DNA from 4 places in the Shewanella scandinavica genome. Region 4 is predicted to be linked to each of the others. Evidence: predicted binding sites of a transcription regulator. Region 4 holds the regulator's gene; each other region holds the start of a gene.
What was found. Region 4 encodes sigma-54, which starts transcription at its own class of promoters, with help from an activator protein. Its sites were predicted from a motif close to GTTGGCACGNNNNTNGNNT; they were not measured.
Positions count from the first base shown of each region.

Region 1: Q4Q50_RS00290 (flagellar assembly protein FlgT) is a predicted target of sigma-54. The motif match lies at 758-776, and genes of this name have one in related genera.
Region 2: Q4Q50_RS20450 (superinfection exclusion B family protein) is a predicted target of sigma-54. The motif match lies at 6,539-6,557, and genes of this name have one in related genera.
Region 3: flgA (flagellar basal body P-ring formation chaperone FlgA) is a predicted target of sigma-54. The motif match lies at 1,137-1,155, and genes of this name have one in related genera.

Region 1 covers NZ_JAUOES010000001.1:53,330-61,537, forward strand. Annotated here, with positions in the region: gene Q4Q50_RS00285 (FlgO family outer membrane protein) at 1-577, opposite strand, end outside; gene Q4Q50_RS00290 (flagellar assembly protein FlgT) at 857-2,023, shown strand; tRNA gene Q4Q50_RS00295 (tRNA-Arg) at 2,079-2,154, shown strand; gene Q4Q50_RS00300 (motility associated factor glycosyltransferase family protein) at 2,206-3,498, shown strand; gene Q4Q50_RS00305 (hypothetical protein) at 3,498-3,752, shown strand; gene Q4Q50_RS00310 (glycosyltransferase) at 3,766-4,773, opposite strand; gene Q4Q50_RS00315 (thiamine pyrophosphate-binding protein) at 4,773-6,575, opposite strand; gene Q4Q50_RS00320 (class I SAM-dependent methyltransferase) at 6,589-7,731, opposite strand; gene Q4Q50_RS00325 (radical SAM protein) at 7,756-8,208, opposite strand, start outside.
Region 2 covers NZ_JAUOES010000035.1:4,307-12,514, reverse strand. Annotated here, with positions in the region: gene Q4Q50_RS20485 (TOBE domain-containing protein) at 1-574, opposite strand, end outside; gene modA (molybdate ABC transporter substrate-binding protein) at 780-1,571, shown strand; gene modB (molybdate ABC transporter permease subunit) at 1,588-2,310, shown strand; gene modC (molybdenum ABC transporter ATP-binding protein ModC) at 2,304-3,389, shown strand; tRNA gene Q4Q50_RS20465 (tRNA-Leu) at 3,477-3,563, opposite strand; gene Q4Q50_RS20460 (bacteriohemerythrin) at 3,709-5,298, opposite strand; gene Q4Q50_RS20455 (DUF3149 domain-containing protein) at 5,612-5,743, shown strand; gene Q4Q50_RS20450 (superinfection exclusion B family protein) at 5,886-6,497, opposite strand; gene Q4Q50_RS20445 (ATP-binding protein) at 6,666-8,208, shown strand, end outside.
Region 3 covers NZ_JAUOES010000001.1:43,943-52,150, reverse strand. Annotated here, with positions in the region: gene flgM (flagellar biosynthesis anti-sigma factor FlgM) at 1-217, opposite strand, end outside; gene flgA (flagellar basal body P-ring formation chaperone FlgA) at 293-1,000, opposite strand; gene Q4Q50_RS00260 (chemotaxis protein CheV) at 1,206-2,126, shown strand; gene Q4Q50_RS00255 (CheR family methyltransferase) at 2,226-3,065, shown strand; gene flgB (flagellar basal body rod protein FlgB) at 3,209-3,613, shown strand; gene flgC (flagellar basal body rod protein FlgC) at 3,616-4,032, shown strand; gene flgD (flagellar hook assembly protein FlgD) at 4,057-4,827, shown strand; gene flgE (flagellar hook protein FlgE) at 4,909-6,270, shown strand; gene flgF (flagellar basal-body rod protein FlgF) at 6,443-7,186, shown strand; gene flgG (flagellar basal-body rod protein FlgG) at 7,197-7,985, shown strand; gene flgH (flagellar basal body L-ring protein FlgH) at 7,997-8,208, shown strand, end outside.
Region 4 covers NZ_JAUOES010000018.1:4,981-13,188, forward strand. Annotated here, with positions in the region: gene Q4Q50_RS15040 (HPr family phosphocarrier protein) at 209-484, opposite strand; gene rapZ (RNase adapter RapZ) at 471-1,325, opposite strand; gene ptsN (PTS IIA-like nitrogen regulatory protein PtsN) at 1,322-1,765, opposite strand; gene hpf (ribosome hibernation promoting factor) at 1,768-2,055, opposite strand; gene Q4Q50_RS15060 (RNA polymerase factor sigma-54) at 2,084-3,562, opposite strand; gene lptB (LPS export ABC transporter ATP-binding protein) at 3,670-4,401, opposite strand; gene lptA (lipopolysaccharide transport periplasmic protein LptA) at 4,398-4,952, opposite strand; gene lptC (LPS export ABC transporter periplasmic protein LptC) at 4,939-5,499, opposite strand; gene kdsC (3-deoxy-manno-octulosonate-8-phosphatase KdsC) at 5,496-6,047, opposite strand; gene Q4Q50_RS15085 (KpsF/GutQ family sugar-phosphate isomerase) at 6,047-7,024, opposite strand; gene Q4Q50_RS15090 (hypothetical protein) at 7,304-7,462, shown strand; gene mlaF (phospholipid ABC transporter ATP-binding protein MlaF) at 7,669-8,208, shown strand, end outside.

The DNA.
Region 1 (8,208 bases), on a different contig from region 4:
ATAAGACGCCATTTTGTGACACAATTTGCTCCGATGGCTGCATGTAGTTTGCCAACTCTTTTTGAGTCACAAACGTTTGAGAGGCCGATACCACGCGATTGTTACTTATATTCACAATCCGAGTATTGATCGCCATACCATTGGTAACTGGGCTCATAGTCGAAACGACAAGATGCTCAACGGGAAGATTTTTCGACAATTGTTGCCAATCTCGCGTCAAAATAAAATCCCCATTAGCCGTCACTCTCAAGCCATCTGCTAAATTTAAATCAACCACATTAAACTGAAAGCTATGGAGCGACGTCATTAATCCTTGCTGTAACTGCTGCGCCAACGCATTTGTGCCATTCATGTCACCCACTAATACAGGGGTTGTGACCACAATAGGCTGATCTGAACGCAAAGCATCATTTTGCTTAACGAGCTCTGTCACAATTCGCTGTGCTAAATGGTTGATCACTGCCGTTGGCGGCAACCCATTGCCATCCACTAAACTCGGCTTGGGCGGTGTAACCGATTTAGCCACGCATCCACCTAACATAATCAATGTTAAGGGAATAATTACACGCTTTAGCATTGGATTTACCTCATTTGTGGGTGTACTGGCAATTAAATAACTCACACTCTATGCGTTTCATTTTTGTGAGTAACAAAAGCCAGCAATCTTCAGACCAAAATTGCTCCAGCCCGACAATATTATGCTCATACGCTGTATATCGACTGCGCCAATGGAAACTTTATCGAAAACTCTCGTTACTCAGGCATGAAATTTGCTTTGCCGGTATATTAGATTAAGTGTCAGGAAACTGGCTCGATTAGCAAGCTCGCCAATAGCTTAGCGATAAGGATTGTATTGATGCACATACCACGTTCAGCTTCGCTCATCATTTTGAGCCTTGCACTGCTGTCTTTGCCTACTCGGGCCGAATGGATAGAAGCCAGTGGTGAAGCGACTATTATCAATGGTAATACGGCTCAAGCAAGGGAAGAAGCGATTAATCAAGCCGTTAGCTATGCTACATTAAGCACAGGCATTCAAATATCCAGTGAACAACAAACCTCTAACGGAAACCTTACACAAAATAATTTTGCGATAAATCGCAACGCCCAAGCTATCAGCATCCAACTCGTTAGCGAACGAATCCAGGGAAACAAAATTTATGTGTCCCTACGACTCGATCTAAATGATGATCCTACGCAGCAGTGTCCAAATGGACAATTAAAGGCCGCGATTCTAATCCCTCAAGCACAAATCAAAGATCGTACTCAGCTCAGATATGGGCAGCTTTCAGGTTTTGAAGAAGTTATTTCAGAAAAACTTGGTAGTGTTATAGACGATTACTCCGCCACAGGCTTTAGCCACACTCACGCTAAAGAACTGCTCGATATTAAACAAGACCTAGTAGATATTCGCGGTTATCGACTCCCAAGCTGGCTCAGTGAAATTACCGACAGCCAATATATCCTCCAACCACAAATTATGGATATCTCAATGGAGCCAGTGCAGGCAACCTTCCTAGGATTTTGGGATGAAGCTCCACTCAGGCAATTCCAGTTCAAACTTAGCCTCTATCATGGGATCAGTGGCGAAGAAGTTTGGAGTAAAAGCTACAGCACATCGGCGCCATGGGAATTTGAAGAACAAGCCATTATTGCCCCGAATACGGACAGATTCTGGCGATCATCCTATGGCAAAAATATTACTAAGTTAATGCAACAGGCTACCCATGATTTAGACAGCACACTCAATTGCAGACCCTTACTCGGCCAAGTCGTAAGCCGCCAAGCGGACAGGATCATTTTAAATCTCGGCCGTAAACATGGCATTCGTGTTGGGGATAAATTCCAAGTCGTATTACAGCAAAACCTACCGGATAGACTCAATGAAATGCGCGCAGTCGCAACCAAAAGTCGAGCCACGGTAAAAATTGAACAAGTGAGTGAAGAAAGCTCAACAGCAGTACTTGTTGACCAAAATGCGGCCTACAATGTGCAGATAAACGACATAGCGCTTAAGATTTAAGCAACTAAATCATAAGCCTTTTAATCAGAGATAAAACCAGTATAATCACTGTCGTCTCTCTATAGCTCAACAGGATAGAGCAGCCGCCTCCTAAGCGGCCGATCGGGGTTCGAGTCCCTGTGGAGAGACCAGATAGTGACCTTGGTGATATCAAACTCCCAGAAATCTTCCGGAGAAACGGAATGACTGAGCTATTTGCGTCTAATCTCAATATTATCGTCAAGCGTTGGCCTATCGTAGCAGCTGCAATAAAATCAAGTCCATTTGATCACCTTAAAGCTCACTTAGTTATTGGAAGTAATCAAACAATCAGTGTTAATGGTATTCAATTAAGCAGCCGACACGATCGTATTGCAGAAGCCAAGCTGTACATCAATACCCTTCCAAAAGATGTAAATAGTGTGACAGTTTATGGTGTGGGTATGGGAGATGTTCCGACACTATTAATTGAAAAAAACTCGATTAATACGATTAAAGTCTGCTTGCTTAATACATCACTATTCTCATTATTGATCACCTATACAGATCAATCAGAATGGCTTAGTCATCCCAAAGTTCAACTACTCGAGCCCCAAAAACAAAATCGCCTTGATCCGGTCTATATTGCCATCACCCCAGACTTAAGTTTAGTCTCAAATGAAAATGCCAGTTTACGTGATTTGCTGGTTTACGAAAATAATATAGAATTTGTGAATAGCAAACATAAATTAGATGACCCTGTAATTAAAGCAAGATTCTCAGAGAATCTCTCTTTTCTCAAATTAGATCCTGATGCCGCAATGTTAAAATTAATACACAAGCAGCACACAGCTTTTGTCATAGGATCTGGCCCTACACTCGAGGAACATTACGGTTATCTAAAATCACAGCGTGAGCGGCCTAGCAATGATAGGCCATTGCTGATAGCAGTAGATACATCGTTCAAAGCATTAATGGGACAAGGTATTATTCCTGATATTCTCGTTAGTATCGAGCATAATATTACACAAGAGCATCTACCAGAAAGTATTCCTGAAACAGTAACGCTAGTCTATTTCCCTAGAATACCCGCGAAAGTAATTAGTTCTTGGCCTGGTCCTCGTTTTAATGCGTATTCAAAAGGGAAAATTTACGATCAGCTTCATAAAACATATCCAAAATTACGTTTATTTACTAATGGCAGCGTGATTCATCCAGCCATAGATCTTGCAGTACACTTAAATATCTGGGAAATTACATTATTCGGATGTGATTTTAGCTATCCAAATAATAAAACCCATGCATTTTGGAAGGATGGTGAAATTGGGCCTAAGGCGGGGAATGCAAAACACTGGATAATCAATGGTAGAGGCGAGCGAGTTGCAACTGATCTTAACTTTAGAGCCTACCTTAGAAACTTGGAACATTATATAGCAACTAAACCTCGTATAAAGTTTTATCAATCAAACCTATCTGGTGCGAAAATCAAAGGAACTCAATTCAAGGATTGCAAATAATGCTGCATAATAATCAAGCCTTAGACGTTCAACTAATTAATACAGCGCAACAATTCCGTTTGGGAAAAGAGGCCGAAGCCTCTAAAAGATTAAGAAATTGCATAGATTTACTTGAGTCAGAACTGAAAAAATTAAAGGATACATCAGCCATTTCTAACATAATACCATTAATGTTAGCCGCTCAAGAACGACAAGACTGGCTTGGACTTGCAGATTATTTAGAGTATGAATTAGCTTATATTCTAAACAACTAAAATCACTTTATTTTTATATATCTAACTTTGGATTAATCAACCTAATTAATTGATACCTCTTTCGCCTAATCCACTCAATCGCTCCTGCAAAAACTTTGCAGATAACTGAAGGAATTAAGCACAAAAAAAACATATAACAAAAAATAACTTTACCGCAAAGTTTTAAAACACTATTTTTATTTTCCCCCAACAATTTAAAGTTTAACCCATTTGCCCCTCGAATGTGTAACAAACTTCTCCAGCTTAATAAACCAGAGTGAGTTACTAATAATTTTTTTGCAATATCTTTACTTCTATCCGAATATACATCCGGTAAATTAGCAACGAAAGATGGCCAATTATAAAACATTATTTCAAAAAATCTTGAGGGCCATCCAACTTTTCTGACTGGCGTTTTAAGAGTTACTACACTTAAATCTCTACAAAAAAGTAAACTAAAATGATTACTTGCAATATAATCAAGCACAAAGCCGACAATACCAAAATCAGTCCCCCTATACTTTTCAAATCTAGGATGAGAAATCAACTTCCTATTAATAATGTTGCAACTAATACACGCAATGATTGGTGTCAATTCATCAATTACTAAATTTTTATTATTATAAACAATTTCAGTATTATGTCTATAACGTCCAACCAAGTTAGTTAAGATAAAGTCGTACTCGTTAGACCCAACTAATGTTCCTAAAATTCCATCTAAAACTGATGGTAATATTTCATAAGAATCACCTAGTATCCAAATATATTTTGAATTCGGCATAAAAACTGCATTTTCAATATTCTCATCTGAGGTCACAGTTTTAGTCAGAGATTTAACAAAAATAAATTCGTATTTACTTTTCCAATAAGCAATTACCTCAAGCGTATTATCTGTAGATGCATTATTAGAAATATAAAGCCCTATGTTAAATAACTTAAGTCGTTCAATATGTTTTTTTAAAAAAAAATCTACAAACTCAGCCCTATTATAAGTTGGCATAACAATAGCCAACGTTGTATTTAAACCTGGATGCATTTTCATTATTTCTCAGAAATTTTCCAAATATTTTCAGCCATTTCATTTTGAGATAAAAAAGGAGACATATCTTCTAGTGATGGCGATACTATACTTCCATCTGAAAGCTGTTTTGACGCTAACTTAGGAGAGAAAGCCTGAGTATCATCAAGAATAAGCTCACAGATAACTGGACCAGAATGAACCATCACTTGTTTAATAGTACTCTCCATAGAAGCATGATTATCACATTTAAAATAAGGTAAACCGAAACCCTTACTCAATGACTCAAATTTTGGAAATGTAACACCAGAGTTTCTACTCGCACCAACTTCAACACCATCAAAAAAGTTCTTTTGTGTTTGATAAATTGATGAGTAACCTGCATTATTTAAAATGAATATCTTAATTGGCAATTTATTACCAACGATAGTTTCAAGTTCTTGGAGATTCATCATAATACTACCATCGCCAGCAAAACAGACAATAGGCATAGCTGGAGCCCCATAAGAGGCTCCTATTGCAGCTGGTAACTCGTACCCCATAGATGCGGAGCCAGAATTTGTCCATAAACGAGTTTTAGATTTAATTACTGCAGCTTGGAAGCCAATCACGCAAGCAGACCCATTTGCGGCAACGACTATTTGGTCATCAGATAGCATCTTGAAAAACGTATCCATAAAGCAATATGGATTCACTTTAGATGAATTCCAATACTCTTTTAATACAACAGGATATCGCTTCAATCTATCTTTACACCAATCTAACCAAACTCGATGTTTAGGTTGGGCAGCAATATTCTGCTGTAAAAGAAATGGTATCAGATCAGCTAGGTCTGCTTGTATAGGTTTATCGATAATTAAACTTGGCTTTTGCATTTCCAACTCATCAATATCAACCATAATCTTATAAGCTTTAGGTGCAAATGCAGTCCAATTATAACTAATTTGCCGAATATTTAATCGGCACCCTAATATAAGAATTAAATCTGCATTTTGAATGACAAAATTACCTGAGCGATTTCCAACTGTTCCTGGTCTACCTACATATAAAGAATGTTCGTCGGGTAATAAATCATGAGCGTTCCAACCTGTAACTACTGGGACTTGAAATCTATCGATTAACTGAAGAAATGGCTCGTATGAGCGGCTAATCCTAACTCCAGAACCGGCTAAAATAACAGGCCTTTCAGACAATTCGATTGCACTAATAATTTCTGCTGACTCACTTAACAAATCCAAACTAAGCCATGGGTGCTCTAATTCTTCCGGATTAAATCCTACAAGTTCATCTGGATTAATGAATGAGCTTTGAACATCAATCGGAACATCTAACCAACAAGGGCCAGGACGTCCATGCGTTGCAAGATAAAATGCCTTTTCAAGGTGATAGCGAATTGAAGATGGATCGCTAATCATCTGTGAGTATTTAGTAATAGAGTGCACTATCTTACAAATATCAATCTCTTGATCACCATATTGTCGCAATGACATCCCAGTACTTTGAATCGTTGTTTGATACTTAACTTGCCCTGATATGACTAACATACTCAGAGAGTCTGTCCAAGCACCATGAACACCAGTAATTGCATTTGTTCCACCAGGACCAGTAGTCACATTAACAAGGGCTGGGCGATGAGTTAAGCGACTATATGACTCTGCAGCCATAGCGCAGGCTTGTTCATGATGATTAAAGATACAGTTCAAACCATTATGCCTACCAAGTGATTGATTAAGGTGCATAGCACCTCCACCAGTCACCATAAAAACCTGCTCGACTCCTAATTCAACTAATCGCTGTGCAATATAGTCCGATAATTTGATATTCATTTATATAAACTCTTTAGTAAGCGACTATTTTATTTCCTTCGAGAAGATAAGTGTTAAATTTTCGCTTGAAATTCTTTACGATGTTTAAAACTTCTTGAGGGTAAATTCCCGGCACCATTACAATCACTGCATCTACATCTGAATATTCTAATGTCTCTGGTGAAACTATTTTAGTCAACATAACAGGACTGAATAGCCCTTGCTTAAATGGAGCTGAATCAATAATAAACTCAATATTATTCAACTTACTAATAGCAAGTAAAGCTAATGTTCTGTGCCCAGCTCCCCAGACAGCAACTTTTTTCCCAACAGAGACATATTTATCGACTAGTGTATTTAATTCGGCACTTAAAGAATTTACTTCTTCCATATACGAGTCTAATCTTAATGAACTTCGTTTTCTTACAATTGCTAAAATATCATTACTATTATTAATTTCCTGACACTCGAGCACATCGAACCCATTAAATTCAAATGCTCTACGTAAAGTACTAACTGTAAAGTATACTAAATGATCAGCAACGAACTCATATAGACACTTTGATTCGAGAAGGTATGACAAATTAGGTACTGTAATATATCCTACAGCATTATCTGTTGAGTTAGTGTAAATCGAATCTATAAATTGTTTTATGTCTGGTTGATGTTCCAAATAGTTAAATGAGAAAAATACTTCTGCTTTCTTAGTTATTTTCTGATCTGGTAGATAACCACAAATCATACTTCTCTCAAAAAGAACACCCTCTTCTACGGAACTCTCTGAATATTCTATACCTTCAGCACGAAGACCAGCATCAACTATAACATCTAACATGCCACCTTTACCGCAACCTATTTCAAGCGCAGTTTTTCCTAGTAAATTGTATTTCTTAACAAAAGTTGTAATTTCATTTAACCGCGTAGTTCTAGAATGCGGTGACAAAACAGCAGCAGTAATAACTTCTCTGAAATAACTCACTGGAGCAGCTTTAAGCTGTACTAAATCACATTTATTACATTGAAAAACTGCAAGTTCGATTGGCGATTCGTTATCTAACTGCTTGCTAGTTAAAAAATGCTGCGCGGCTTTTGGAAATGGGAAAAGGGTAATTAACGCATTACCTGGAAGCTCTGCGCGACACAAACGACAGTGTTCTATTTGTTCAAAATACGTCATAACTTAGTCCTATCAAATATCTAGCTATTGATGGTCAAGACTAATCTTAGTCGATGCAATTTCTTTCCATTTTTGCTGATTCAAACCCATATTATAGGCAGGCAAACCATATTTAATGCATTTACCACAAATCTTAGCACTATTTTTATTTGAGTTAATTTGCTCCAATGTAGATTCAAGATAGTTATCAGAAACAGTAATGCCATCTAGATTAAAAACAGTACAGCAAACTGGTACCTTTAAATCCCAGTTAATATTTATCTGATTTTCTTTAAATGGACAAATTTTAGAACGATACATAGAACTTGCCTCTAATCCCTCTTCAATATTTACTAATAGCATTGAATTCAATTTTTCTGTCTGTGGGTCATGAATTCCATCTAGATAGTCTAAGCAACGCTCAAGAGGCATAACAAGTGAGTAAGTAGTTGAAAGAGAGAATTTTAACTCTTCACAAAGCATCCGCATTTTTTCTAA
Region 2 (8,208 bases), on a different contig from region 4:
AGGCATGTGTCGTCGCCCGTACCGCGGGGGCTTTAAACAGTAACAACACCGATTTATCCAAGGCTAACTGCAAGCGCTCGCGGCTCGAATGGGTCACTGAAATCTGAATCTGTTGCCCGCCCGCTAAGGTCACGCTAATTTTGTCATTTAATCCAAATGAATCAATGCCATTGATACGACCCGTTAACTGATTACGGGCGCTAGTATTGAGTGAGAAATGCGCCATCACATCCAATAAACTGTGCATGTCGACGGACTCATCAAGCAAGGCGGCCAAGGCCATTGCTTGTACTTGGGAGGTGATGGAATACACCTTGAGCAAACGCTCGCCAAATTCGGTGAGTTTCGCGCCGCCACCGCCTTTGCCGCCCTTTTCGCTGCACACTACGGGTTCGGGCATGGCGGTGTTCATCTCATTAATCGCGTCCCACGCCGCTTTATAACTGATCCCCGCAAGCTTAGCGCCTTGGCTTATCGAGCCTGTGTTGGCGACCTGCTCAAGCAGGCTTATCCGCCTAGGATTGGCGAAGGGCTTATCCCCGAGGGAAAGCGTAAGTAATGCATGTAAATCCATCGTTTATCCCGCACCCAAGTCTGACTTGAGTCCTATTGTCCTTCATCACCTTGAGGATACCAATAAGATTGCCGAGATATTTCAGCGGATTAATACCATTAATCCACAAGAAACCACACACAGATCACTAATTGATTGTTTAGGGCTTGAATGATCGATATGTAGATTGGTATATAACGATCACTTTTTATCACGGAGGAACACAATGAAATCCATTCACCTTAAGCAATTACTGCGTTTTACCACGGCTTCATTATTCACAATGGTACTGACATCTAGCCCAGTTTTTGCGGCAGACAATGAGCAAGTGACAGTTTTTGCTGCGGCATCACTCACCAATGCCCTTAACGAAATCGGCCAGCAATATGAAAAAGAACACAATACTAAGGTGATATTCTCCTTCGCCTCTTCTTCAACACTGGCAAAACAAGTGGCCAATGGTGCGCCCGCCGATCTGTTTGTCTCGGCCAATCAAAAGTGGATGGATTATCTGGTCGATGCCAAAGCGGTCGATGTTAACAGCCGTAAAACCTTGCTAAAAAACACCTTAGTCTTGATTGCCGAAAAAAATAGCCCCATCACAGAGGTGGTGCTCAATGGCGATTGGGATATCAAAACCGCATTAAAAGGCAGCCGTATGGCCGTTGGCGATCCTGATCATGTGCCCGCAGGACAATATTCCAAGCAAGCCCTCGAAAATCTCAAGCTGTGGCAAGCTGCTGAGCCCTTACTCGCCCGCGCTAACAATGTCCGCGCCGCACTCGCCTTAGTTGAACAGGGTGAAGCGCCGCTAGGCATAGTGTATTCAACCGATGCGAAAGTCGCCCAGAAGATCAAAATCGTGGCCACCTTCCCAGAGACGAGCTACAGCCCAATTGAATACCCTATCGCCTTAGTCAAACAAGAATCGACGGCAAGCGCCAAAGCGTTCAATGAGTATCTGCAAGGCCCAAGCGCAAAAAATGTGTTTGAGAAATATGGCTTTGGAGTGAATTAGGGTGCTGATTGGTTCTTTGTTAAGCGGCTCTCTGCTAAGTGGCTCCCTTTTAAGCGACTATGAAATTGCCGCACTGCTGCTCAGTTTAAAGGTGTCATCCGTTGCCGTTATCGCCAGTTTACCCTTGGGTATTTTGTGCGCTTGGTTACTGGCAAGGGTCGAGTTTCCTGGCAAGGCTCTATTTGACAGTGTGCTCCATCTACCACTGGTGTTACCGCCCGTGGTAGTGGGTTACCTCTTGCTGATCAGCATGGGCCGTCAAGGTTTTATCGGCCAGTGGTTATTTAATTGGTTTGGCATCAGTTTTAGCTTTAGTTGGCGCGGTGCGGCTCTCGCGGCGGCGATAGTGTCATTCCCGCTGATGGTCAGAGCCATACGCCAATCCTTTGAAACCGTTGATATTCGACTCGAGCAGGCCGCACGCACTTTAGGTAGCAGTCGATGGCGGGTATTTCTCACCATCACACTGCCGCTCACCTCTCCAGGGATAGTGTCAGGAATGATTATCGCCTTTGCCCGCAGCCTAGGGGAATTTGGCTCGACCATTACCTTCGTTTCTAATATCCCAGGTGAAACCCGTACGATTCCGCTCGCCATGTACTCTTTTATTGAAACCCCAGGGGCCGAATATCAGGCCATGCGTCTATGCATTATCTCGATCGTTATCGCGCTCGCGTCTTTACTCGCCTCCCAATGGATGAGTAAAAAAGCCCTGCAGAGGACGGCAAGCGTATGTTAACAATCAATATTGAAAAACGGCTCGGACAGCTGCAACTGAAAGTCGATACCCAACTACCATTGCAAGGCGTGACAGCCGTTTTTGGCCGCTCGGGTGCGGGTAAAACCTCGCTAGTGAACCTACTCGGTGGGCTTTCAACCCCAGATTGCGGTGAAATCCGCCTCGGTGACAAACTGCTTTATCAACAAGGCAAAGTGAACCTTCCACCAGAAAAGCGCCATATTGGCTATGTATTTCAAGAGGCACGGCTGTTTCCACACTATAGCGTGAAGGGCAATCTCAACTATGGTGTGCGTAAAGCCAACCCAGTATTGTTCGATAGAATTGTGCAACTACTAGGGATTGAAAAACTCCTCAATCGCTATCCCAGTACGCTATCGGGCGGTGAAAAACAACGGGTTGCCATTGGCCGTGCCCTGCTGACATCGCCCGATATGCTGTTGATGGATGAACCGCTAGCGTCACTCGATTTACCCCGTAAACGCGAGTTGTTGCCCTACCTGCAAACCTTAACGCAGGAACTAAAACTGCCGATAGTGTATGTGAGCCACAGCCTAGATGAGATCTTACAACTGGCGGATTATATGCTGGTGTTGCATCAGGGAAAATTGATCGCCCAAGGCGCCTTAAGTGAAGTGTGGAATAGCGAGCAAATGCGGCCTTGGGTGCCATTGCAGGAACTCAGCTCACTCCTCAGTGCTAAGGTTGCCGACAGACATCCCGACTACCCCATGACGCGACTCGTGATGGATGATGGAAACTATTTGTGGGTAAGCGGCTATCTGACTGAAACGACAAAGAAACTCAAAGTGCGTATTCAGGCAAATCATGTCTCGGTTTGCACTGAGGTTCCCAAAGGCTCAAGTATCCGCAACCTACTAAAGGGAAAAATTAAAGACTTATATCCCAGCGATAACGGCGGGCAAATCCAATTAAAAATCGCCCTAGGCCGCGATGAACTTTGGGCCAACATCACCCCATGGGCCTGCGATGAACTGCAACTCACCCATGGAAAAGCGATTTATGCACAAATCAAAGGCGTGACTATGACGCAAATGGATATCGCCGAATCCCACTAGCTCACCCTAAAGCACCGAGCAAAAACCAAATTTCAGGCACAAAAAAACCGACTCTAGGTCGGTTTTAGTTCCTTCATCAGAAGGATTTGGTACCAGTGGCCAGACTCGAACTGGCACGCTTTTAAGGGCGGGGGATTTTGAATCCCCTGTGTCTACCGATTTCACCACACTGGCATATCAAATATGCACTTAGAAGCAATCAAACAACTGGCTGTCTCTAAGTGCTGGGAATTATACCTTTGCCCATGACAATGGCAAGTCTTTTGCCGCGACTTTAATACAAATTGCATTTAACCGCTCAAAAATCATGCTCTTGGGGTTATTCTGCGCCATGGGATAACAAAAAGGCGGTATATTCTTTATCACTTTTTTGGATATGGTTAACCAACCAAGCCTTCAAGAAAGTCATTAATTCGTCGGCAACATCTTCCCCTTTTACAACCCGCTTTTGAAAATCAAGTACTTGCCCGACTAACTTGCCGTGTTTTTCCTTATGACTGTCGGTTTGTGGGTAGCCAAAACGGGCAAAGAGCTCTTCTTCATAGGCAAAGTGATTGGCGGTGTAATCCACCAGCCCTTGCACGATACGTTTGATAGCTTCGAGCCCATAGTCTTCATTTAATGTACGGTGTAATTCATTGATCAATGAGACTAAGCGCTGATGTTGACGATTGATCTCTGGCATCCCTATGTCTAATTCAGGCCCCCATTTCACAAACAGTTTATTTTGTGCCTGAGTCGAATTAAAGAAAGCCGCATTCACATGGAATCGATGCAACAAGGAGCCGATTTCCTGCGACATGTTATACACTTTCAAGCTCGATAAGTTAGTGTTGTTGGTGTGAGATGCATTACTCAGCGCGAGTTCTGCCATCACAGTGATATTTTTATTAATTTCTTCAGCAACTGTGTGTTGTTGCCCTGATGCCGTGGCGATTTGATGGGACATATCGGTAATGGTCTCCACCTGAGCGACAATCTGCCCGAGTGCACTGTGGGCTTGATCAACCATATCAGCCGTTTCATCGGCAATAGCCACGTTTTTCAACATGACTTCAACACCATGTTGTGCACCTTTTTGTAAGGCGGCGATTTGTTGTTGGATTTCAACCGTGGCTTCAGATGTCCGCTTAGCGAGATTACGCACTTCATCGGCGACAACGGCAAAGCCGCGACCATGCTCGCCAGCTCTCGCACTTTCAATGGCAGCGTTTAAGGCGAGCAAGTTGGTTTGCTCGGCCACCTGCGAAATGGTTTCGATAATGCTACTGATATTGTTGCTGTCGGCGGCCAAGTGCTCAATTACGGTTCGAGTGCTATGGATCTGCTCTGACATAGCGCCAATTTTAGTGACTATGCCATTCATGATTTGGTCGCCATGCTTAGCAGAACTTTGGGCAATGTCGGCAGCTTTCGCCGCACTGACTGCATTTTGCGACACTGCTTGCACGCTTGAAACCATTTGCGTCATCGCACTGGCAGCCAGTTCAGTTTGATGCTCTTGTTCTAACACGCCTTGTTTGGCCTGCTCACTGATGACCTTGATATCTGAGGCGACTTTTTTCATCCCCTCGCAGGTATCAGACAAAGATAAAATCGTGCGGCTGACATCCTCGCCCATGCGGTTGATGCTATGCACGACCTTAATGAACACGCCCGCATCTTTCTCCTCTAATTGATAGCTTAAATCCCCCTCACCTAAATGATGGGCGGCACGCTCAAGCTGCCTTAAATTGCGAATTAATTTATTGATGTTGAAAATTAAAATGCCGGCGAGCGCACTTAAACACAGGATGGCGACAAAGTGCCCTGTGATCACTAAACAATAGAGTGGATAAATCAGCAACAGCAGTGGCGCAAAGATAGAATTATATCCCATTGAATCCTTACGACTTTTATTAGAATCCATTTTTTACTCCTTTAAAAAACTAATATCGCAGCATTCATCTAAAAAACCAAAACCAATAAATAGCATGGTGCGATAACGAAATATCGATCTGGTTAAGTAGATTAATCCTAGACACTAACAGAAGAAGAAACAAAGCCAAATTATTTGAACTCATCACTGTTAAGCATAGCCTCAAACTTGACCAAGATCACAGAGTTAACTAAGAGTTATCGCTTTGTATTCCCATGTCGATTTTTTATTGATCGAGATCAGTATTTTAGCTATCGAATATCGCTAATTTAGAGAGGACTTCACAGGAAAGAGGATTTCAGTCATGGCATTTTGGTTAGATCTAATGTTTGGTAACCCCATAGGCTTACTTTCAATGATCGTTATCTTTAGCACAATAGGGATAGTGTCTTATATCACTTGGATGTTCATTGTGAAGTCGGCACCGAAACAATAGTTTTTGCTCCAGTTGTTCTTCATGTTCTTGTATAAATGCAAAATCTAGGGGGTTTTTATCACCCCCATTTTTTGTTGTCTCGCTTTTCAGAATGTTGCAACTCATCTAAAGCCAGCACTCATCCTAGCGAGACAAAACACGCCTATGCAGCGTGTTTTCTGTTTTGTACTAGACCATTTAAAAATTGCGGACGCGCTTTAATCAACGACTGCATCTCTTCCTGGCTCGGCTCACCCGCAGGCAAACGCAGCACATCGCGGTTGAGATACATGCGGGCCTTCATGGCAATCTTATAGTCGGCTGTCGGTCCCTGAATCGCATAATGGCGCTCGTTACCGAGTTTTTCTAAGATGCAGGCATTCAATAAACTTTTCACAGCGGTTTCATTTTGCGGCAGAGTCAAAATTGTGGCGCCCTGAAGAAAGAACTCTCTGACTAACGCTCGCTCAGCGGGATCAAGCAGGTTCACTTTAGCTTCAATCGTCTCAATAACACGCTTATCACTTAAATGACGAATTGATTCATCTAAGCCTAAGTTAATCAACTGGCTCAAAAAATAGGCGATAGATATGATTAGGCCTAATCCAACAAACTGCGCATGTTCCGGCACAAATTTATCGAGCGCCAGCACTGCCAACACGTTCGGAGGAATAAGGAGTAAGACAGTACAACTCACCATTAGCCACAGCATGACTCTGAACATCATTTTCTTTGGACTAACAAACTTAACTGAATCCAGCTTGAGTTTAAACATAGTGCTATCCCAGTGACAAAAAATTGAACTTATCGGCTAATAAGCAAATTCAATGCCATAAATGAGGAGATATTTCGTTGATTTTATTCGCAAGAAAATGCACTTTCTGGATCTGTAGGTCTATGCTTATAAGCATCTCAAGCCGCTATTGCATAAAGAAAATTTAAGATGCTGACATTCTTTAGCCAACTTATCAAAAGTCCCATAGGCAGGCACCTTACCTTGTCTATTGTACTTTTTAGCTCTGTTATCACCTTAATCACCACTGCCTATCAGTTGATCAGTGATTATCGCAATGACGTTGTGCGCATCGACAGAGTGTTTTCCAATATGGAAAAGGTGAACTTAGATGTTCTCGCCGCCAGTATTTGGGTGATTGACGAGCGGCTAATTAACACTCAGCTCAATGGCTTAATTCAGCTGCCCGATATTAACTACATTTCGATTAAAGATGACAGCGGCCAAGCATGGAATGCAGGCGAGCAAAAGCAAGAACACTCCTTAGATAAAACCTTCCCGCTAGTTTATAAATCCCCGACCGAGAGCATTAATGTCGGCACACTTGAAATACAAGTCGATGTCGATGCCATCTATCAGCGCTTGTATGATAAAGCCATTATCATTTTGCTCTCTAACGGAATAAAGACCTTCTTAGTTGCTGGATTTATTCTGTTTTTAGTATGGTTCAATATTACCAAGCACTTAGATAAACTCAGTCAATACTGCAAAGGTATCGACCTAGATCAAGAATACGAGCCGCTGCAATTTGCCCGCCAAGAAAAAATTGATGAGTTTAAACAAGTCGCCGACTCCATCAACAGCATGCAAGTACAACTGAGAAGCTCCTTTGGCGCCTTAAAGAAATCTAAGGCTGAACTGCAAACAGCCCTAGAAGACAGAGAGCGGCTACTCAAGCTCGAACGTAGCTATAAAGAAGAACTCGCCAGACAAGTCAAAGAAAGGACCATAGAACTAGAACAATCCCTTAGCGCACTAAAACGGGCGCAACAAGTGTTAGTTGAGCAAGAAAAAATGGCGGCCTTGGGAGGACTGGTGTCAGGGGTTGCCCACGAGATCAACACACCGATTGGCATTTGTTTGACGGCGGCGAGTGCACAGCTGAGCCATATTGAAGAACTGATCGATCTGATCCACAGCGATCAAGCCACCTTAGACGAAATCAATGAGATCCTTAATGAGTATCAAGAAAGCTGTGAACTCATAGTCCGCAATATCACCAAAGCCAGTAGTTTGATCCAAAAATTTAAGACGATCGCCATCGATCGCAGTCATGAAGAACACCAACCTTGTAACTTAAGTCAGCAACTCCACGAGATTTTGGAGTCAACATTGATTATGCATCCGCATGTCAACGCCGTTACTGAAATCAGCGTAGAACCCACACTCAATATTCAAACCAATATCAGCTTATTGAATCAGATTGTTAGCAATATTCTGTCGAACGCCTTTACCCATGCTTTCCAAGGACGCGAAGATAATATTATCCACATCAGCGCCACAGTGGATGAAGAGTCGATTCTAATTAGCATCCAAAATAATGGTTTAGAAATTCCAGCCGATGTCGCTGAACACATGTTCGAGCCATTTTTCACCACCAATCGTAATAAAGGCGGCACGGGCTTAGGATTATCAGCAGCCTTTAATGCTGCGACGCTGTTAAAAGGCACTATGAGTTATCGCGCAGACTCAA
Region 3 (8,208 bases), on a different contig from region 4:
CGGCCACTTTCTTTTGATCAACTTCAGGAAGGCTCGCCATTTTAGTCTGAGCTCCTTGAAGTTGTTGTGCTTGCGCTGTAATCACCACTGAGTCGCTTCTTTGTGGTGTTGTCGATTTTGTGGCAACTTGAGCAGATTGATCGCTGCTAGTTTTAGTTGCACCTGAACGAACTTGTGTGGTCGTTGCAGTGTTGAGTTTGCTAATATCAATTGCCATTTTCGGCTCCAGCGTCGTGTGTACGGGATTTCTTAACTGGGGTATCGGCAGCTTATAAAAAAGCTTTAGAATATTTTACATTCTTACTTCAACTTCGCCAATGCCCGTGACTATAGCATCTAGTTCTTTGTTTGAACTGCTATTTTTGACTCTGATCCGATCGCCTTTATTGCCATCTTGTAGGGCTTCGCCCGCAGTTTTAAGTTCGAATGAGTTAGAGCGAACATAAATAGATACCGAGTCGTTTTTACACACGAAGCATAAGTTATTGCTCAATATAGGATTATCCTTCGAGACGCGTCGTTTGACTCGCACACCAGCTAATTTACTTGGGTCATCAAATTCAGCGCCCCGTAAACTATTTTGCTCAATGTAACGGATTTCAACTTGGCTAGGGGAGATGAGTTCGCCAGGCGCTAAGGTTTCAGTTGTGACAACAACGGGGAATAAAATATCCACTCTAACCGAGATATAAATCTGCCAAGGGTAAGCAAGCTCTTGCGTATTGCAGCTGACTTTTAGGGTGTTATTACGGCTAATTTCCCTGTCACTAGCCAATTCAACCTTAATCGGCGACGAACATTGTGACGGCAGCATTCTTGCGTCAACTATTTGCGGCGAAATATCGACTTTGGCATTCGCTGGCACGGATATCTTTTCTGAAATAAGCGCTTTAGCTAATTCTGAGATGGCCGATACGGTGGGAACAATAGGCTCTGCACTCGCAAAAGCGGGCATGAAGAGGGCGAAAACACTAAAAAAACAGACTAAATTTACTTTCATAATGAAGAGACTAGCTTGTAACGCCAGAATGCACCTATACTTTTATCAAGTTCGAAGCTGACCACTGTAATAATATTTTGCATCACTGTCAGAAGATTGACTCAGTTTCGACTATGTTTATCGATAGATAAGACGTAAGCAATTAATATGCCTATACTCAAACGAGTCATAGGGCCGTACATAAACAGAACAACAAGGCAGAGTTATGTCGAGTATTCTTGATTCAGTCAACAAACGAACCCAGCTCGTTGGTCAAAACCGTTTAGAATTGCTGCTTTTTAAATTAAACGGTCGTCAACGGTTTGGGATTAACGTGTTTAAGGTGAAAGAAGTACTGCAGTGCCCGCCACTGACAACTTTGCCTAAACTTAATCCTTATGTTAAAGGTGTCGCGCATATTCGCGGTACGACTATTTCAGTTATTGATCTGAGTGCGGCAACAGGTGGTAGACCTTTAGCGAGTACTGAAAACTGTTTCATCATTATTTCTGAATATAACCGTAGCGTTCAAGGCTTCTTGGTCAGTTCTGTTGAGCGGATTATCAACATGAATTGGGAAGCGATTATGCCTCCGCCGCAAGGTGCCGGTCGTTATTCTTATCTGACGGCTGTAACTGAGATTGAAGGTGAATTGGTTGAAATTCTCGATGTAGAAAAAATCTTAGATGAGATTTCACCGGTTAAAACCGCTATCAGTGAAGAAGCCAATGAAAAGCTGACCCTCGACAGAACCCAGCATTACCATATTATGGTTATCGATGATTCTGCCGTGGCGCGTAAGCAAATTATTCGTTCACTCGAGTCATTGAACTTACAAATTGATACCGCAAAAGATGGTCGAGAAGCGTTAGATAAGCTTAAAGAAATCGCCAAAGAAATGGACAATGTTGCCGATGAAATCCCTCTCATTATCTCAGACATTGAGATGCCTGAAATGGATGGCTATACCTTGACCGCTGAGATCCGAGACGATCCTAAGCTCAAGCATATTAAAGTGGTACTGCATACGTCATTAAGTGGTGTATTCAATCAGGCAATGGTTCAAAAAGTGGGGGCCAATGACTTTATCGCTAAGTTTAATCCCGACGAACTGGCTGCTGCCGTGAATAAACACTTAAGTTTGTAAGTGCAGTAGTTAGTACCTAGATACGCTTTACGCTATAATCTCGACTTTATAACATGATGGTTTCGCACTGATTTTGGTGCTTGCAATAGGATTTAGGATGTGAATGTGCCAAATAAATCACTCGCTGAGGCTGAATATAATCAATTTAGGTTGTTCTTAGAGCAACACAGCGGCATCGTACTGGGTGAAAATAAGCAATATCTGGTGCGCAGTCGTCTTGCTCCTTTAATGGGGAAATATAACCTGCCATCCTTATCCGATGTGGTTAAGCATTCGATGAAGCCAACGGAACGTGCGCTTCGGGCAGAAGTGATTGATGCTATGACGACCAATGAAACCCTGTGGTTCCGTGATCGTTATCCATTTGAGTTATTGCATAACGTTTTGTTACCTGAGTATAGTCGTTTGGGTCGTCCACTTAAAATTTGGTCGGCCGCGTGTTCGTCTGGGCAAGAACCCTATTCACTGGCGATGACGATTCTTGAGTATCAACAAAAGAAGCCTGGTGCACTTGCTGGTAGTGCTTCGATTCAAGCTACGGATTTATCGCCTTCCATGTTAGAACGCTGCAAAAATGCTGAGTACGATAGCTTGGCATTAGCACGCGGTTTATCCGAAGAGCGTAAGCGTCAGTTTTTTGATGCTTTGCCTTCAGGCAATATGAAGTTAAAGGATAATGTTAAGCGTTTAGTGAACTTTAGAGCACATAATCTGCTTGAAAGTTATAGCTTACTTGGTAAGTTCGACATTATTTTTTGCCGCAATGTGCTGATTTATTTTGCGCCTGAGGCAAAGGCAAAAATTTTGCGGCAATTCGCTGCCGCTCTTAATCCAAAAGGTATTCTATTTCTTGGTGCTTCCGAATCTATAGCTGGTTTAACGGACGAGTTTGATATGGTCCGTTGTAACCCAGGGATTTATTACCAGAAAAAGACTTAAGTCTACAGCTTTAAAGAAAATTACCGACACTTGTCGGTAATTTTTTACCCATCACTAGCATACCCTAATTGTTATTTTCATTGTCTCCTGATGTTGGCACATGAATTGCTTTGTTTTCGTGAGTAACACGAGGAGGCAATTTTATGGCGATCAATTTTGATAATGCACTGGGTGTGCATCAGTACACTCTCGGTATTAGAGCGCAGCGAGCTGAAGTCATTTCGAGCAATATCGCTAACGCCGATACGCCACATTATAAAGCCCGCGATGTTGATTTTTCTGCGGCAATGCAGGCCGCCCGTGGCCAACAACAGCAGCGTAATAGTCTTGAAATGCAAGAGACAGACAAGCATTTTGGACTTGCTGAGTTGACGGGGCAATTTGTTAAGTTCCGCGTGCCAAATCAACCCGATACCGGTGATGGCAATACCGTTGATATCCAACAGGAACAATCGGCATTCATGCAAAATGCCCTTGAATATCAAATGTCATTAGGTTTTTTAGACAGTAAGTTTAGTGGCATGAAGAAAGCGCTGAGAGGGGATTAATCATGAGTTTATTTAGCATATTTGATGTTGCTGGCTCGGGAATGTCGGCTCAATCGGTCAGGTTGAACACCACTGCGAGTAACATAGCTAACGCTGATTCCGTCTCGAGTAGCGTAGATAAGACCTATCGTTCCCGTCATCCTATTTTCGAAGCTGAAATGGCCAAAGCGCAAAGTCAGCAACAAGCCTCTCAAGGTGTGGCGGTAAAAGGCATTGTTGAAAGTGATAAACCACTACTAAAAGAATACTCGCCCGATCATCCGATGGCGGATGCGGACGGCTTTATTTATAAACCGAATGTTAATGTCATGGAAGAAATGGCAGATATGATTTCTGCTTCGCGCTCATATCAAATGAATGTTCAAGTCGCTGAAGCAGCTAAGTCTATGCTGCAACAAACACTTGGGATGGGTAAATAACATGTGTTACTTAGGAGGTAAGCTGTGAGCCTCATTAATCAAATTAACCAAGCATCGGCGCAGACGGCTCAAAATAAGAGTCAATCAAATGCTGTGACGACCAACTCATCAACCAGTTCAACGGGTAATCCGTTTCTTGATGGCATACGACTGCCAAAAGATTCGATAGTACCGGAAGCGAAAAGCCAACAATTAACTCAAGATGACTTTTTCTCGTTATTAAGCCAACAGTTATCGATGCAGGACCCTTTTAAGCCCGTCGACAACGACCAAATGATTGCGCAGATGGCATCATTCTCGACGGTTGATGGTATTACTAAGTTGAATAATGAAATCGTTAATTTAAACGGTGTTATGACGTCGAGCCAAGCATTGCAGGCATCAGGACTTGTTGGTCGTAAGGTATTGATCCCAACCGATACAGGTAACATTTCAGCTGAAAGCCCAACAATAAAAGGTGTGATTAGCACGCCAGCTAAAATTCCTGAAATTACTGTACGTGTTGAGGATGATAAAGGCCAAGTTGTGACCACCTTTAAAGTTGATGGCAGTAAGGGGGGCAATGTCGATGTGAACTGGGATGGTTTAGATAAAGATGGAAAACCTGTGACCGCAGGCAACTATACGATTAAGGCGAGTGGGTTAGTGGATGGAAAATCCCAAGAACTGCCTGTTTCAACTTATGCCCATGTGACCAGTGTCTCTCTTGGTACGGCCAGTACTGGCGCCATTCTCAACTTGAGAGGCGGTATGGGGATCAAGTTAACCGATGTGTTAGCTGTGTCTGAAACTTAAATTTATACAAGATAATTTTTTAGAATCCGAATTGGGCGTTAGTTGTCCGCAATTGAATAGAGTCAAAAGTAGAGGTGAATTATGTCGTTTAACATTGCATTGAGTGGCATTTCTGCCGCACAGAAAGATTTAAACACCACGGCGAACAACATTGCGAATGCGAATACCATTGGCTTTAAAGAGTCGCGTGCTGAATTTGCGGATGTTTACGCTAATTCTATCTTTTCAAATTCTAAAACTGCTGTCGGTGGTGGTGTTGCAACGAGTCAAGTGGCCCAGCAATTCCATCAAGGCAGCTTACAGTTGACAAGTAATTCACTCGATATGGCAATTAAAGGTGGTGGTTTTTTTGTCACTGCTTCTGAAATAGGCAGTCTTGACCATTCATTTACTCGAGCAGGGGCATTTAAAGTCGATTCAAATAACTACATGGTTGATTCTGCTGGTAATTTTTTGCAGACATTCCCTGTGGATAAAGATGGTAATTCGACATCGGTAAGTTTGACTACAGCGAAACCAGTGCAGATCCCTGATACTGCAGGTAGCCCAGTAAAAACTGAAAATGTCAGTTTACAAATGAATCTAAATGCTAAGGAAAGTACCCTTGACCCTGCTGCATTCGATCCTCTAGACCCTAAGACATACAATAACGTTACTTCAATGACAATGTATGACTCACTCGGTGAGCCACATATCATGACAACCTATTTTGTTAAGCCTAATGATGCCTCTTATAATGGAGAGAGCAATTGGGTGGCTTATTACGCTATTGATGGTAAACAAGTCGATCTAGCTGGTGCTGCTGGTACTTATCAAACGGATACTACGGGCGATGGTAACCCTGACTCAACCGGTACAGCGCAAACAACCGGCGGTTGGAAGGGCTCTGTACTTAAGTTCAATTCTGTTGGTGTCTATACCGGTAGTGATCCAGCGGTCGTTAAGACTGAGACTTTAGGTGTGGGTGGTGCAGGCGTTTTAGGTGCTGGAGCGGATGGAACTCAAGACTTAACAATTAAGTTTAATGCACCAACGCAATATGCTGCTCCTTTTGCGGCAACAGAGTTAACACAAGACGGTACGACGGTTGGTCGTTTAACTAACGTTGAAATTGGTGCTGATGGTTTAATTACTGCAAGTTACTCGAACGGTTCAACTGTGCCTTTAGCACGGGTTGCCTTGGTTCGATTTGCTAACGAACAAGGTTTAACACAAGTGGGTAATACGTCGTGGAAAGCCAGTTTGAATTCTGGCCCTGCTCTTGCTGGTGAGGCAAACAGTGGTACTTTTGGTAGCATAAGTTCATCGGCGTTAGAGCAATCGAATATCGATTTGACCACTGAACTGGTCGATTTGATTTCGGCGCAGCGTAACTTCCAAGCGAACTCTCGTACCCTTGAAGTGAACAACACACTGCAACAAACCGTATTACAAATCCGCTAATCATTACATTGTTTGACTAAGTGTTGCCGCCAGTGGCAACACTTAGCCTTTATCCTGCTATCAATTCACTTCATTTCCTTATTCTTCAATTCTATCAGTAAATTAAACGTCAACTTTATTGGCACGATGCTTGCTTTGCTATTGTCATGTAGAAAATTTGACGGAGCAGTCTGTGGACAAATTCCTTTATGTCGCCATGAGTGGCGCCAAGCAAAATATGAATGAGCTGGCGCTCCGTGCGAACAACTTAGCCAATGCTAATACCGACGGTTTTAAATCCGATATGGCACAAGCTCGCTCAATGCAAGCCTTCGGTGAAGGGTTGCCTTCCAGGGTATTTGCGATGACAGAATCTCCGTCAGCTAATTTTCGCTCTGGTCCCATAAAAACCACTGGACGAGATCTCGATGTTGCCATTAAAGGCGACGGCTGGTTTGCCGTGCAGGCAAAAGATGGCAGTGAAGCCTATACCCGCTCAGGCAGTTTAAGTTTCGACTCTACGGGTTTACTACACAATGACAGGGGAAATCCTGTTATGGGAGATGCGGGCCCCATAGTGTTGCCGCTCCCTATTGAGAAGGTTTCAATTTCTCAGGATGGCATTATTTCTGTGCGACCTCAGGGCGCTACCGCTGAAGTGGTGGAAGAAGTTGGTCGCTTGAAACTCGTTAATCCCGGTAATGCGCAGATGATGCGTGGTGAAGATGGATTATTTCGACAAATGTCAGGAGAACCAGCACCAGCTGATCCTTTCGTCGCAGTTGAAAGTGGCGCAGTGGAAGGCAGTAACGTTAACCCTGTCGATGAAATGGTGTCTTTGATTGACCTTCAGCGTCAGTTTGAATTGCAAGTCAAGATGATGAAAACCGCGGAAGAGAATGATCGCGCTTCATCTTCATTAATGCGTATTAGTTAGGAGATAGATTATGCATCCGGCGTTATGGATTAGTAAAACTGGCTTAGACGCACAGCAAACTGACATTGCGGTGATCTCGAACAACGTGGCGAACGCCAGCACTGTGGGCTACAAGAAAAGTCGCGCAGTATTTGAAGATTTGCTTTACCAAACAGTTAACCAAGCGGGCGGTGTCAGCGCTTCTAACACTAAGTTACCTAATGGGTTAAACATAGGTGCGGGTACCAAAGTCGTCGCCACGCAGAAAATGTTTACCCAAGGCAACATGCTGACTACGGATAACTCATTAGATCTGATGATTGAAGGCCCCGGCTTTTTTGAAATCCAGCTACCTGATGGTACTGCAGCCTATACCCGAAATGGTCAGTTTACCTTAGACGATACGGGCCAGATTGTGACGCCAGGTTCTGGCTACTTGTTGCAACCCGCGATCACGATTCCTGACAATGCGACCAGTATTACCGTTTCCGCTGAGGGTGAAGTTTCAGTGAAAACCCCTGGTACTGCAGAGAACCAAGTTGTGGGTCAGTTGACAATGACGGATTTTATTAATCCATCGGGTCTGGATCCTATGGGGCAAAACTTATACACGGAAACCGGTGCGAGTGGCACGCCAATTCAAGGTACTGCTTCGTTAGATGGCATGGGAGCTATTCGCCAAGGCGCCTTAGAAACCTCTAACGTTAACGTGACCGAAGAACTGGTGAACCTTATCGAAAGTCAGCGCATTTACGAGATGAACTCCAAAGTGATTTCAGCGGTAGATCAGATGCTGTCTTACGTGACTCAGAATTTATAGAGGCAAACATCATGGCTAGATATCTTGTGTTGGCCGTCGCGTTATTGCTTGCAGCCTGTAGCTCGACGCAAAAGAAACCCCTTGCGGATGATCCCTTTTATGCGCCGGTATACCCAGAGGCACCGCCGACAAAAATTGCCGCGACTGGCTCTATTTATCAAGACAGTCAAGCATCTAGCTTGTATTCGGATATACGTGCTCACAAAGTTGGCGACATTATCAC
Region 4 (8,208 bases):
CATGCGTTTTACGCATAGATTAAGGCGGCTAAGACTAAGGTGAGTCAGCGGTAATGCTCGCTAGTGTAATCGCCTATGGTTCGTGTCGTCGAGCGACAAATGTGTCGCCAAGCTTTTGAAACGAGATGTGAACTGCACAAATACGCAGTGCTAAGTGTGATGTGTACTAATCTGAGTGTCTGTGTGGAACGCTGAGTATGAAATGAAACTAACAGGCTTCGTCAAACTTAGCATCGATCAAGGCACAAATGGCATCCAGAGCGGGCTCAGCATCTGGACCTTCGGCGATAAGCTTAATGGTTTTACCCATGCCAGTCTCAAGCATCAATAAGCCAAGCACGCTGGCGGCCGATGCCTGTTTATCGCCTTGTATTAAGGTGATGGTCGCATCAAACTCGGATGCCAGTACCACCAACTTAGTGGCGGCACGGGCATGTAATCCCAGTTTGTTACAGATGGTGATCTGACGTTCAAGCTTTGGCATTATTCAGCTCTCGATGGCGGGCATAAACTTTATGTTTACCGTTACTAAAGCGTTTAGCCAATTGCTCTGCGACGTAAACCGATCTGTGTTGTCCACCCGTGCAGCCAATCGCTACAGTTAAATAACTGCGATTGTTGCGCTCGAGATGCGGCAGCCAAGTTTCCAGTAAATTCTCGATTTGCCAGATGAACTTATTCACGAGTGGTTGACGATTTAAGAATTCAGCCACGGGTTCATCTAAGCCAGTCAATGGACGTAGCGCCAGCTCCCAGTGTGGGTTAGGCAGAAAGCGTACATCAAACATAAAGTCGGCTTCAGTTGGCATACCGTGCTTAAAGCCAAAGGACTCGAAGTTGATCACTAACTCTTTATCGACGCTGCCGAGCAGAATTTGTCTCACTTGATCGCTTAAATCATAGATATTCAGATTCGACGTATCTATGTAGTGATCGACCAGTTTTGACATAGGCTCGAGCAGTTTCCCTTCCAGCTTTATCGCTTCTTGCAAAGAGACTTGGCTCTTCGACAAAGGATGCAAACGGCGGGTCTCGCTGTAACGCTTAAGCAGAATTTTATCGCTGGAATTGAGGAAGAAGCTGGTTAACTCAGTATCAGGAGGCAGGCTCGCGAGTTGCTTCACTAAGACTTTATCCTGCTCAGGCATGTTACGCACGTCGACACTGATGGCGACGAGATCGTTACTGCCTTTGAGTTGCTCAAGCAAAGTGCCGATTAAGGGCAAGGGAAGGTTATCGACACAATAATAGCCGAGATCTTCGAGTACCCTTAGGGCGACAGATTTGCCTGAGCCTGAGCGGCCCGACACTATGACCAGTTTCATCCAGTGATTACCTGATAGAGTTCCGTTTCATCATGCGTCTTGCGTAATTGCTTTAATATTTGCTTGTCGCTCAGCTTTTCGGCCATGCAAGACAAGGTACTTAAGTGCTGCTGACATTGGTCTGCAGGCACCAGTAGTGCAAATAAAATATCAACAGGTTGCTTATCGATAGCATCGAATGCTATCGGCTCTTCACACTTAATGAGTATGGCAATGGGCTGCTCTATATCGGTTAATCGACCATGTGGAATGGCGATGCCGTTCCCTATACCTGTGCTCCCCATCTTTTCGCGCGCCACTAGGCTTTCGAATATCTCTTGAGATGAGAGGGTCGGGTACTGGGCAGCGACTAAGTCGCTGATGAGTTCCAGTACCTTTTTCTTGCTGCCCGGAGTGGCGCAGGTAGTGCACTCCGGCCGCAGTATGGTACAAAGTTCCATTATTAGTGTTTTGTTAACTTCTCTTTGTGTTTAATAACCTGACGATCAAGCTTGTCAATCAGGGCGTCTATAGCGGCATACATGTCAGCATGCTCTGAAGTTGCAAAAACTTCACCACCGATAAGATTTATTCTCGCTTCGGCAATCTGTTGCATTTTCTCGACATTGAGCACAACGTGCACATTATTGATCTGTTCGAAATGGCGTTCAAGTTTTGAAAACTTTTCTTCTACATATGCGCGTAACGATTCGGTAATTTCGACATGGTGTCCACTCAGGTTTATTTGCATAGAAACGTCCTCCGATATCCACTGTAGGTTATAAACTTTTACGCTGATTAGAAGGCGGAATGAGCATAGCCTCTCGGTACTTCGCAATGGTTCTGCGGGCTACGTTGATCCCTTGTTCTGCCAGAAGTTGTGCCATCTTACTGTCGCTTAATGGTTTTTTCTGGTTTTCCGCTGCAACCAGTTTCTTAATGAAGGCTCTGATTGCTGTGGATGAGCACTCCCCACCATCGTCAGTTCCGACGTGGCTAGAGAAGAAGTATTTTAGTTCAAAAAGTCCCTTAGGGGTATGCATGTATTTTTGGGTGGTCACCCGTGAGATGGTGGACTCATGCATTTCTACCGCTTCGGCAATATCGTTAAGCACCATAGGTTTCATGGCTTCTTCACCGTATTCGAAGAAACCTTGCTGATATTGCACTATGCAATTCGCAACTTTAAGTAAAGTGTCGTTACGGCTTTCTAGGCTTTTGATAAACCATTTAGCCTCTTGCAGATGGCCACGAATAAATTGGCTATCTGCTTGGTTTTTAGTACTGCGCGCCATCGATGCATAGTGTTGATTTACATTGATTTTTGGCATGCAGTCTGGGTTAAGTTCAACCACCCAGCGGCCATTCTTCTTCGACACAGACACATCTGGGATGACGTATTCGTCATCGTTGGGCGTAATCAATAAACCTGGGCGGGGATTGAGGGTTTGGATAAGCGCGATGCCGTCCCTTAACTCATCCTCTTTTAATTTAGTCTTACGCATCAACAATCTAAAATCGCGCGCGGCGATCAGATCTAAATGATCTTTGATCAACATGCGGGCATTTTCGAGGTGTAGAGTGTCAGCGGCGAAATGCGACAGTTGGATCAGCAGGCACTCGCTTAAATCGCGGGCGGCAACACCAATGGGATCAAAATGTTGAATGCGCTTGAGTACGGCTTCGACTTCGTCAAGCTCAACTTCAGGATTGCCCATCGCTTCGAGAATTTCTTCAGTGCTTTGGGTGAGATAGCCCTGATCGTCAATGGCATCAATAATGGCGGTGGCAATGGCTAAATCAGTTTCAGAAAACGGTGTGAGGTTTTTTTGCCATTCTAAGTGCTCATACAAGCCTTCACTGGTCTCACCTTGGAAGGGCATATCATCTTCACGACTGCCGCCGGGGCCAGAATTAGGGGAGGCGGTGAACACTTCATCCCATGTGGTGTCCATGGGGAGTTCGTCGGGCATGGACTCTTTCGTGAGCGACTCTGCCGTGTCTATGGTGGAGCTGTCTTTTTCTGGCGGCAGGGTGCTAGATTCACTGAAATCCGTATCGGATAGCGTTTGGTTTACAGGGTCTTTAGTGGCGTCGAATTGATCCTCTTCCAGCTCGAGAAGGGGATTAGAATCTAAGGCTTGCTGGATCTCTTGCTGCAGTTCTAATGACGACAGTTGCAACAGACGTATGGCCTGTTGTAATTGTGGCGTCATGGTTAACTGTTGACCCAGTTTGAGCTGGAGTGACGCTTTCATGTTACCGCTGATCCCTACGTTATTATTGTTGGATGAGGTCGCTTGTTATCATCTTGAGTGGAGTCCAATGGTGGCATAAATTACCTGCATTGGCTCCGCTTGATTAACTATAGCCTGAATTGTTCACCTAAGTACACAGCCCTAACTTGCTGATTGTCTAAGATCTCTGCGGGTGTTCCTTCGGCAATCAAGTTTCCGTGACTCACGATATAGGCATGTTCACACACATCTAATGTCTCACGGACATTGTGGTCTGTGATCAACACGCCAAGGCCACGACTTTTGAGCTGTTCGATAATCTTTTTAATGTCGATAACCGAAATCGGATCGACACCAGCAAAGGGTTCATCGAGCAAAATGAACTTAGGATTTGCTGCTAACGCCCGCGCAATTTCGACACGGCGACGTTCACCGCCCGACAATGACATGCCTTGGCTGTCACGGATGTGGGTGATGTGGAACTCTTCAAGCAGATGTTCTAGCTCTTCTTCCCTTTGCTCTTTTTTTAATTCTTTACGCGTTTGCAGCACGGCCATGATGTTGTCATGGACGGTCAGTTTACGGAAGATACTGGCTTCCTGTGGCAAGTAACCTATGCCTTTGCGGGCGCGCAGGTGCATAGGATCTGCGGTTAAATCATCATCGTCGATAAAAATGTGGCCTTTATCGCTTTTAACCAGACCGACGACCATGTAAAAGGTGGTAGTTTTACCCGCGCCGTTCGGGCCGAGTAGGCCAACGACCTGACCGGTTTTTACCGTCAGACTGACGTCTTTAACCACTTGGCGACTCTTGTAACTCTTCGCCAGATTTTGTGCTCTTAGGGTGATTTGGGTCATTTAGAGTCCTGCTTTTTCACAGGTTTATCTGCTGGCGCGTCTGGTTTGGCATCATCTTGATAGCTTTCTGGCTGAATAATCGTGATCACGCGATCGTCACCACTGCCGGTACTCTCGGCAATTAATTTTTGCTGGATGATGTTGTAGCGGATCAAATTACCCGTCACTTGGCTGCCTGCTTGATCTAACGAGGCTAGACCTTTAAGTGTCAGGGTGCGGCTCGCCATATCGTAACGAATTTCTTTCGCGCTCGCCGAGGCTGGACGGCCATCGTCTAATACTTGGCTGTACGTCGCAGGGTTGCCAGTGGCCACTAAAATTTTGCTATTTTCACCTTCGGCAGAAAATGCACGCAGTTGATCTGCATGGATTTTAATCGAACCTTGGGTGACTTCAACCGGACCAAAGAAGATGATCTGGTTGTTCTTGATATCTGCCGTTTGGCTCACAGCCTTGATTTTGACTTCCTGTTTCAGGTCGTCGACTTTAGCAAAGGCGCTCATGCTCATTATTAGCATTAGGCTGGCAAGTAATACGTTATTTTGCTTCATATGTTCCTACTACCTGACTGGTCAATTGCACTTCTTGCGCGTTGAGGTCGGCATAAAGGCCTTGGCCTTGAATATTAAAATCTTTCCCTGTGACGTAAATGGTGCGGTCAGAGGTCATTATCATCGTATTGAGATCGAGTTCCAGATAACTGGTGGACAAGGTCTGGATCGGTTCTTCTGGGCTAATGGCATCAATAATAACATTGTTTTCTAATACAACCTTGCCCGTTTCCTTGTTTAGCTTGCCCTGATCTGCTCTGAGTTGCCATTGTGCTTTACCTTGGTCTGGATAAACAAGATAAACAGGTTGAGTAAAGTAAGTTTGATTCGTTGAATCATAATGTTCCATGTGTTTCGCCGTCACACGGCTATTGACTAGCCCTTGTTCATTGAACTCAACACTGCGCAGATCTTCAACGATGAAATCTGGGGTATTTTGATCTTTTACTCTGTTATCGGTATCACCGCTGTGTTTGTTCTGCACTTGCCAATAAAGCACTAATGCCGTTCCAAAAAAAGCGATAATCGCGAGTGTCACACGACTCATATACTCATTCCATGGGCCGAAGTGAATTTATTTTGACTGAGTAGCAATAGATCTGTGAGTTCACGCAAGGCACCGTGGCCGCCATTGAGCGTAGTCACAAAGTGGGCGTGCTGACGAACATAGGGATGACCATCGGCTACGCTGACTGCTAAACCGACGACATTCATTACTGGTAGATCGACAATGTCATCACCGATATACGCCACTTCTTCTGGGGTAACGCCATAGAGTGCGAGCAATGCTTCATAGGGCTCGAACTTATTGTCTACGCCTTGGTAGATATGGGTTACGCCAAGCGCCGTCATACGGTTTTCAACGATTTTGGATTGACGTCCAGTAATCACCGCAAGATTAAAACCGCTGGTGAGTATCGAGCGCACGCCATAGCCGTCGCGGGTGTGGAAGGCTTTTAGCTCTTCGCCGCTATTGCTTAGGTAAATACGACCGTCGGAAAACACCCCGTCGACGTCACAGATCAACAGTTTAATCTTTTGCGCGCGTTGCCACACATCATCACTGATTGGGCCGTAAAATCCTTGCTGTGGCATTAAATGACTCCTGCTTTAACCATGTCTAGCATGTTAAGAGCGCCGATTGGATGGCGGTCTTTATCGATAACAATTAATCCGTTGATGTTTTTTGAGTCCATCACTTGCAGAGCTTGGGCGGCCAACACACCGTCGGTGATGGTCACGCAGTTACGGGTCATCACATCGGCGATGGGCGTAGTACGTAGATTCACTTCGGCATCGATAACGCGGCGTAAATCACCATCGGTGAAGATACCAACCAGCTTGCGCTGATCATCGATAATCGCCGTCATGCCTAAGCCTTTTTTGGAGATTTCGTACAGGGCTTCTGTGATGCAAATATCGTGGTTAACGAGCGGTAAGTCATCACCGCTATGCATGACATCGCAGACTTTTAACAATAACTTGCGTCCTAAAGCACCGCCAGGATGGGACATAGCAAAGTCATCACGGGTAAAGCCTTTCGCTTGTAGTAGCGCAATGGCAATCGCATCGCCCATCACTAAGGTCGCGGTAGTGCTTGACGTTGGCGCGAGTCCCAGTGGGCAAGCCTCTTCGGGTACTTCAATACATAAATGCACTTTAGACAAGCGTGCCATGTTCGATTCGGGTTTACCTGTTACCGCGATAACGGGCACGCCCATACGTTGGATGACGGGCATTAAGGTGAGGATTTCGCTCGACTCACCGGAATTTGAAATCGCTAAAATCACATCGTTATCGGCTAGTACACCGAGATCGCCGTGGCTGGCTTCACCCGGATGCACAAAAAATGCGGGCGTTCCTGTGCTGGCGAGGGTGGCAGAAATCTTATTGCCGATATGGCCCGACTTGCCCATTCCCATGACAATCACTTTGCCTGTGCAGTTGAGGATCAACTCGCAAGCTTCTGCAAATTCGGCCGAATCAACATATTGATAAAGATTGTCTAGGGCTGACTTTTCAATGTCGATAACTTTACAGCCCCATTGGCGCAGTTGTGATTTGTCTACCATGTCTATCTCTCTTTTTGCATTGTCTTTGTCGCCCCATTGATGGGATTGGAATAGCACAATTTGGTACGCGATAAAGATGATATGTAATAGGCTTTCTGCCAAGTTTTAGTTTGTTTTCAGACGATTTAGCTTATGTCTTGTTGTGGTGAATTCCCTAAAACAACAAAACAATTGCGGCAGGCTAGAGCGATTGATCCGACTCGTCAAGTTCAGCTGCGGCAGCTACTCATGCACAATAACCTGTTTAGCGGTCGAAGGTCTTGAGCAATATCATCGTCTTTGTCGTTTATTTCAATGGATTTATCCCGTATCGCGCCGGGTATTACCGCACTGGATGCCTCTATTTCACACTCGTATATCGACTCATCGCACCTAAAAGTGGACGAAGAGCGAGCTAAGTGCGAACGAATTAGCCAATATCGCCAATTCTGCAACTAGGTTGAAAACATTAAGTAACATTTTACCTGTGCAGAGTGAAAACTTAGGGCGCATTTTCGCTGTAAATGAGGCAAATTGAAAGTATCGCAGGGCGATAGTGTCGATTCGGTTGTAGGTTAAAGCGCAATTACGTACAATTTGCGGCTCTTCGATTGGTCAGTCTAGGAAGACTAGGATCACCTCTTTTGCAAATGTCGGAATCAAGCATGACTCAAGAACAAACGCCGTTGGTTGAGATCCGTAATTTGGGGTTTAGCCGCGGTCAGCGTGTGATATATGAAGATATTAGCCTGTCCATTCCAAGGGGCAAGGTGACGGCGATCATGGGGCCGAGCGGCATAGGCAAAACGACCCTGTTAAAGTTGATCGGCGGCCAATTAACGCCTGACCACGGACAAGTGCTATTTGATGGCCACGATATCCATGGTGTGAGTCGCAATGAATTATTTAGTCTGCGTAAGCGGATGAGCATGCTGTTTCAAAGCGGCGCGTTGTTTACCGACATCAACGTGTTCGATAACGTGGCCTTTGCGCTGCGCGAACATTCAGGTCTGCCAGAAGACATTATTCGCACTATCGTGCTGATGAAGCTCGAAGCCGTAGGTTTACGTGGTGCCGCCCAGATGATGCCAAGTGAATTATCCGGTGGTATGCAGCGCCGCGCGGCATTGGCCAGAGCCATCGCACTTGAGCCTGAAATGGTGATGTACGATGAACCTTTTGCCGGCCAAGATCCTATCTCTATG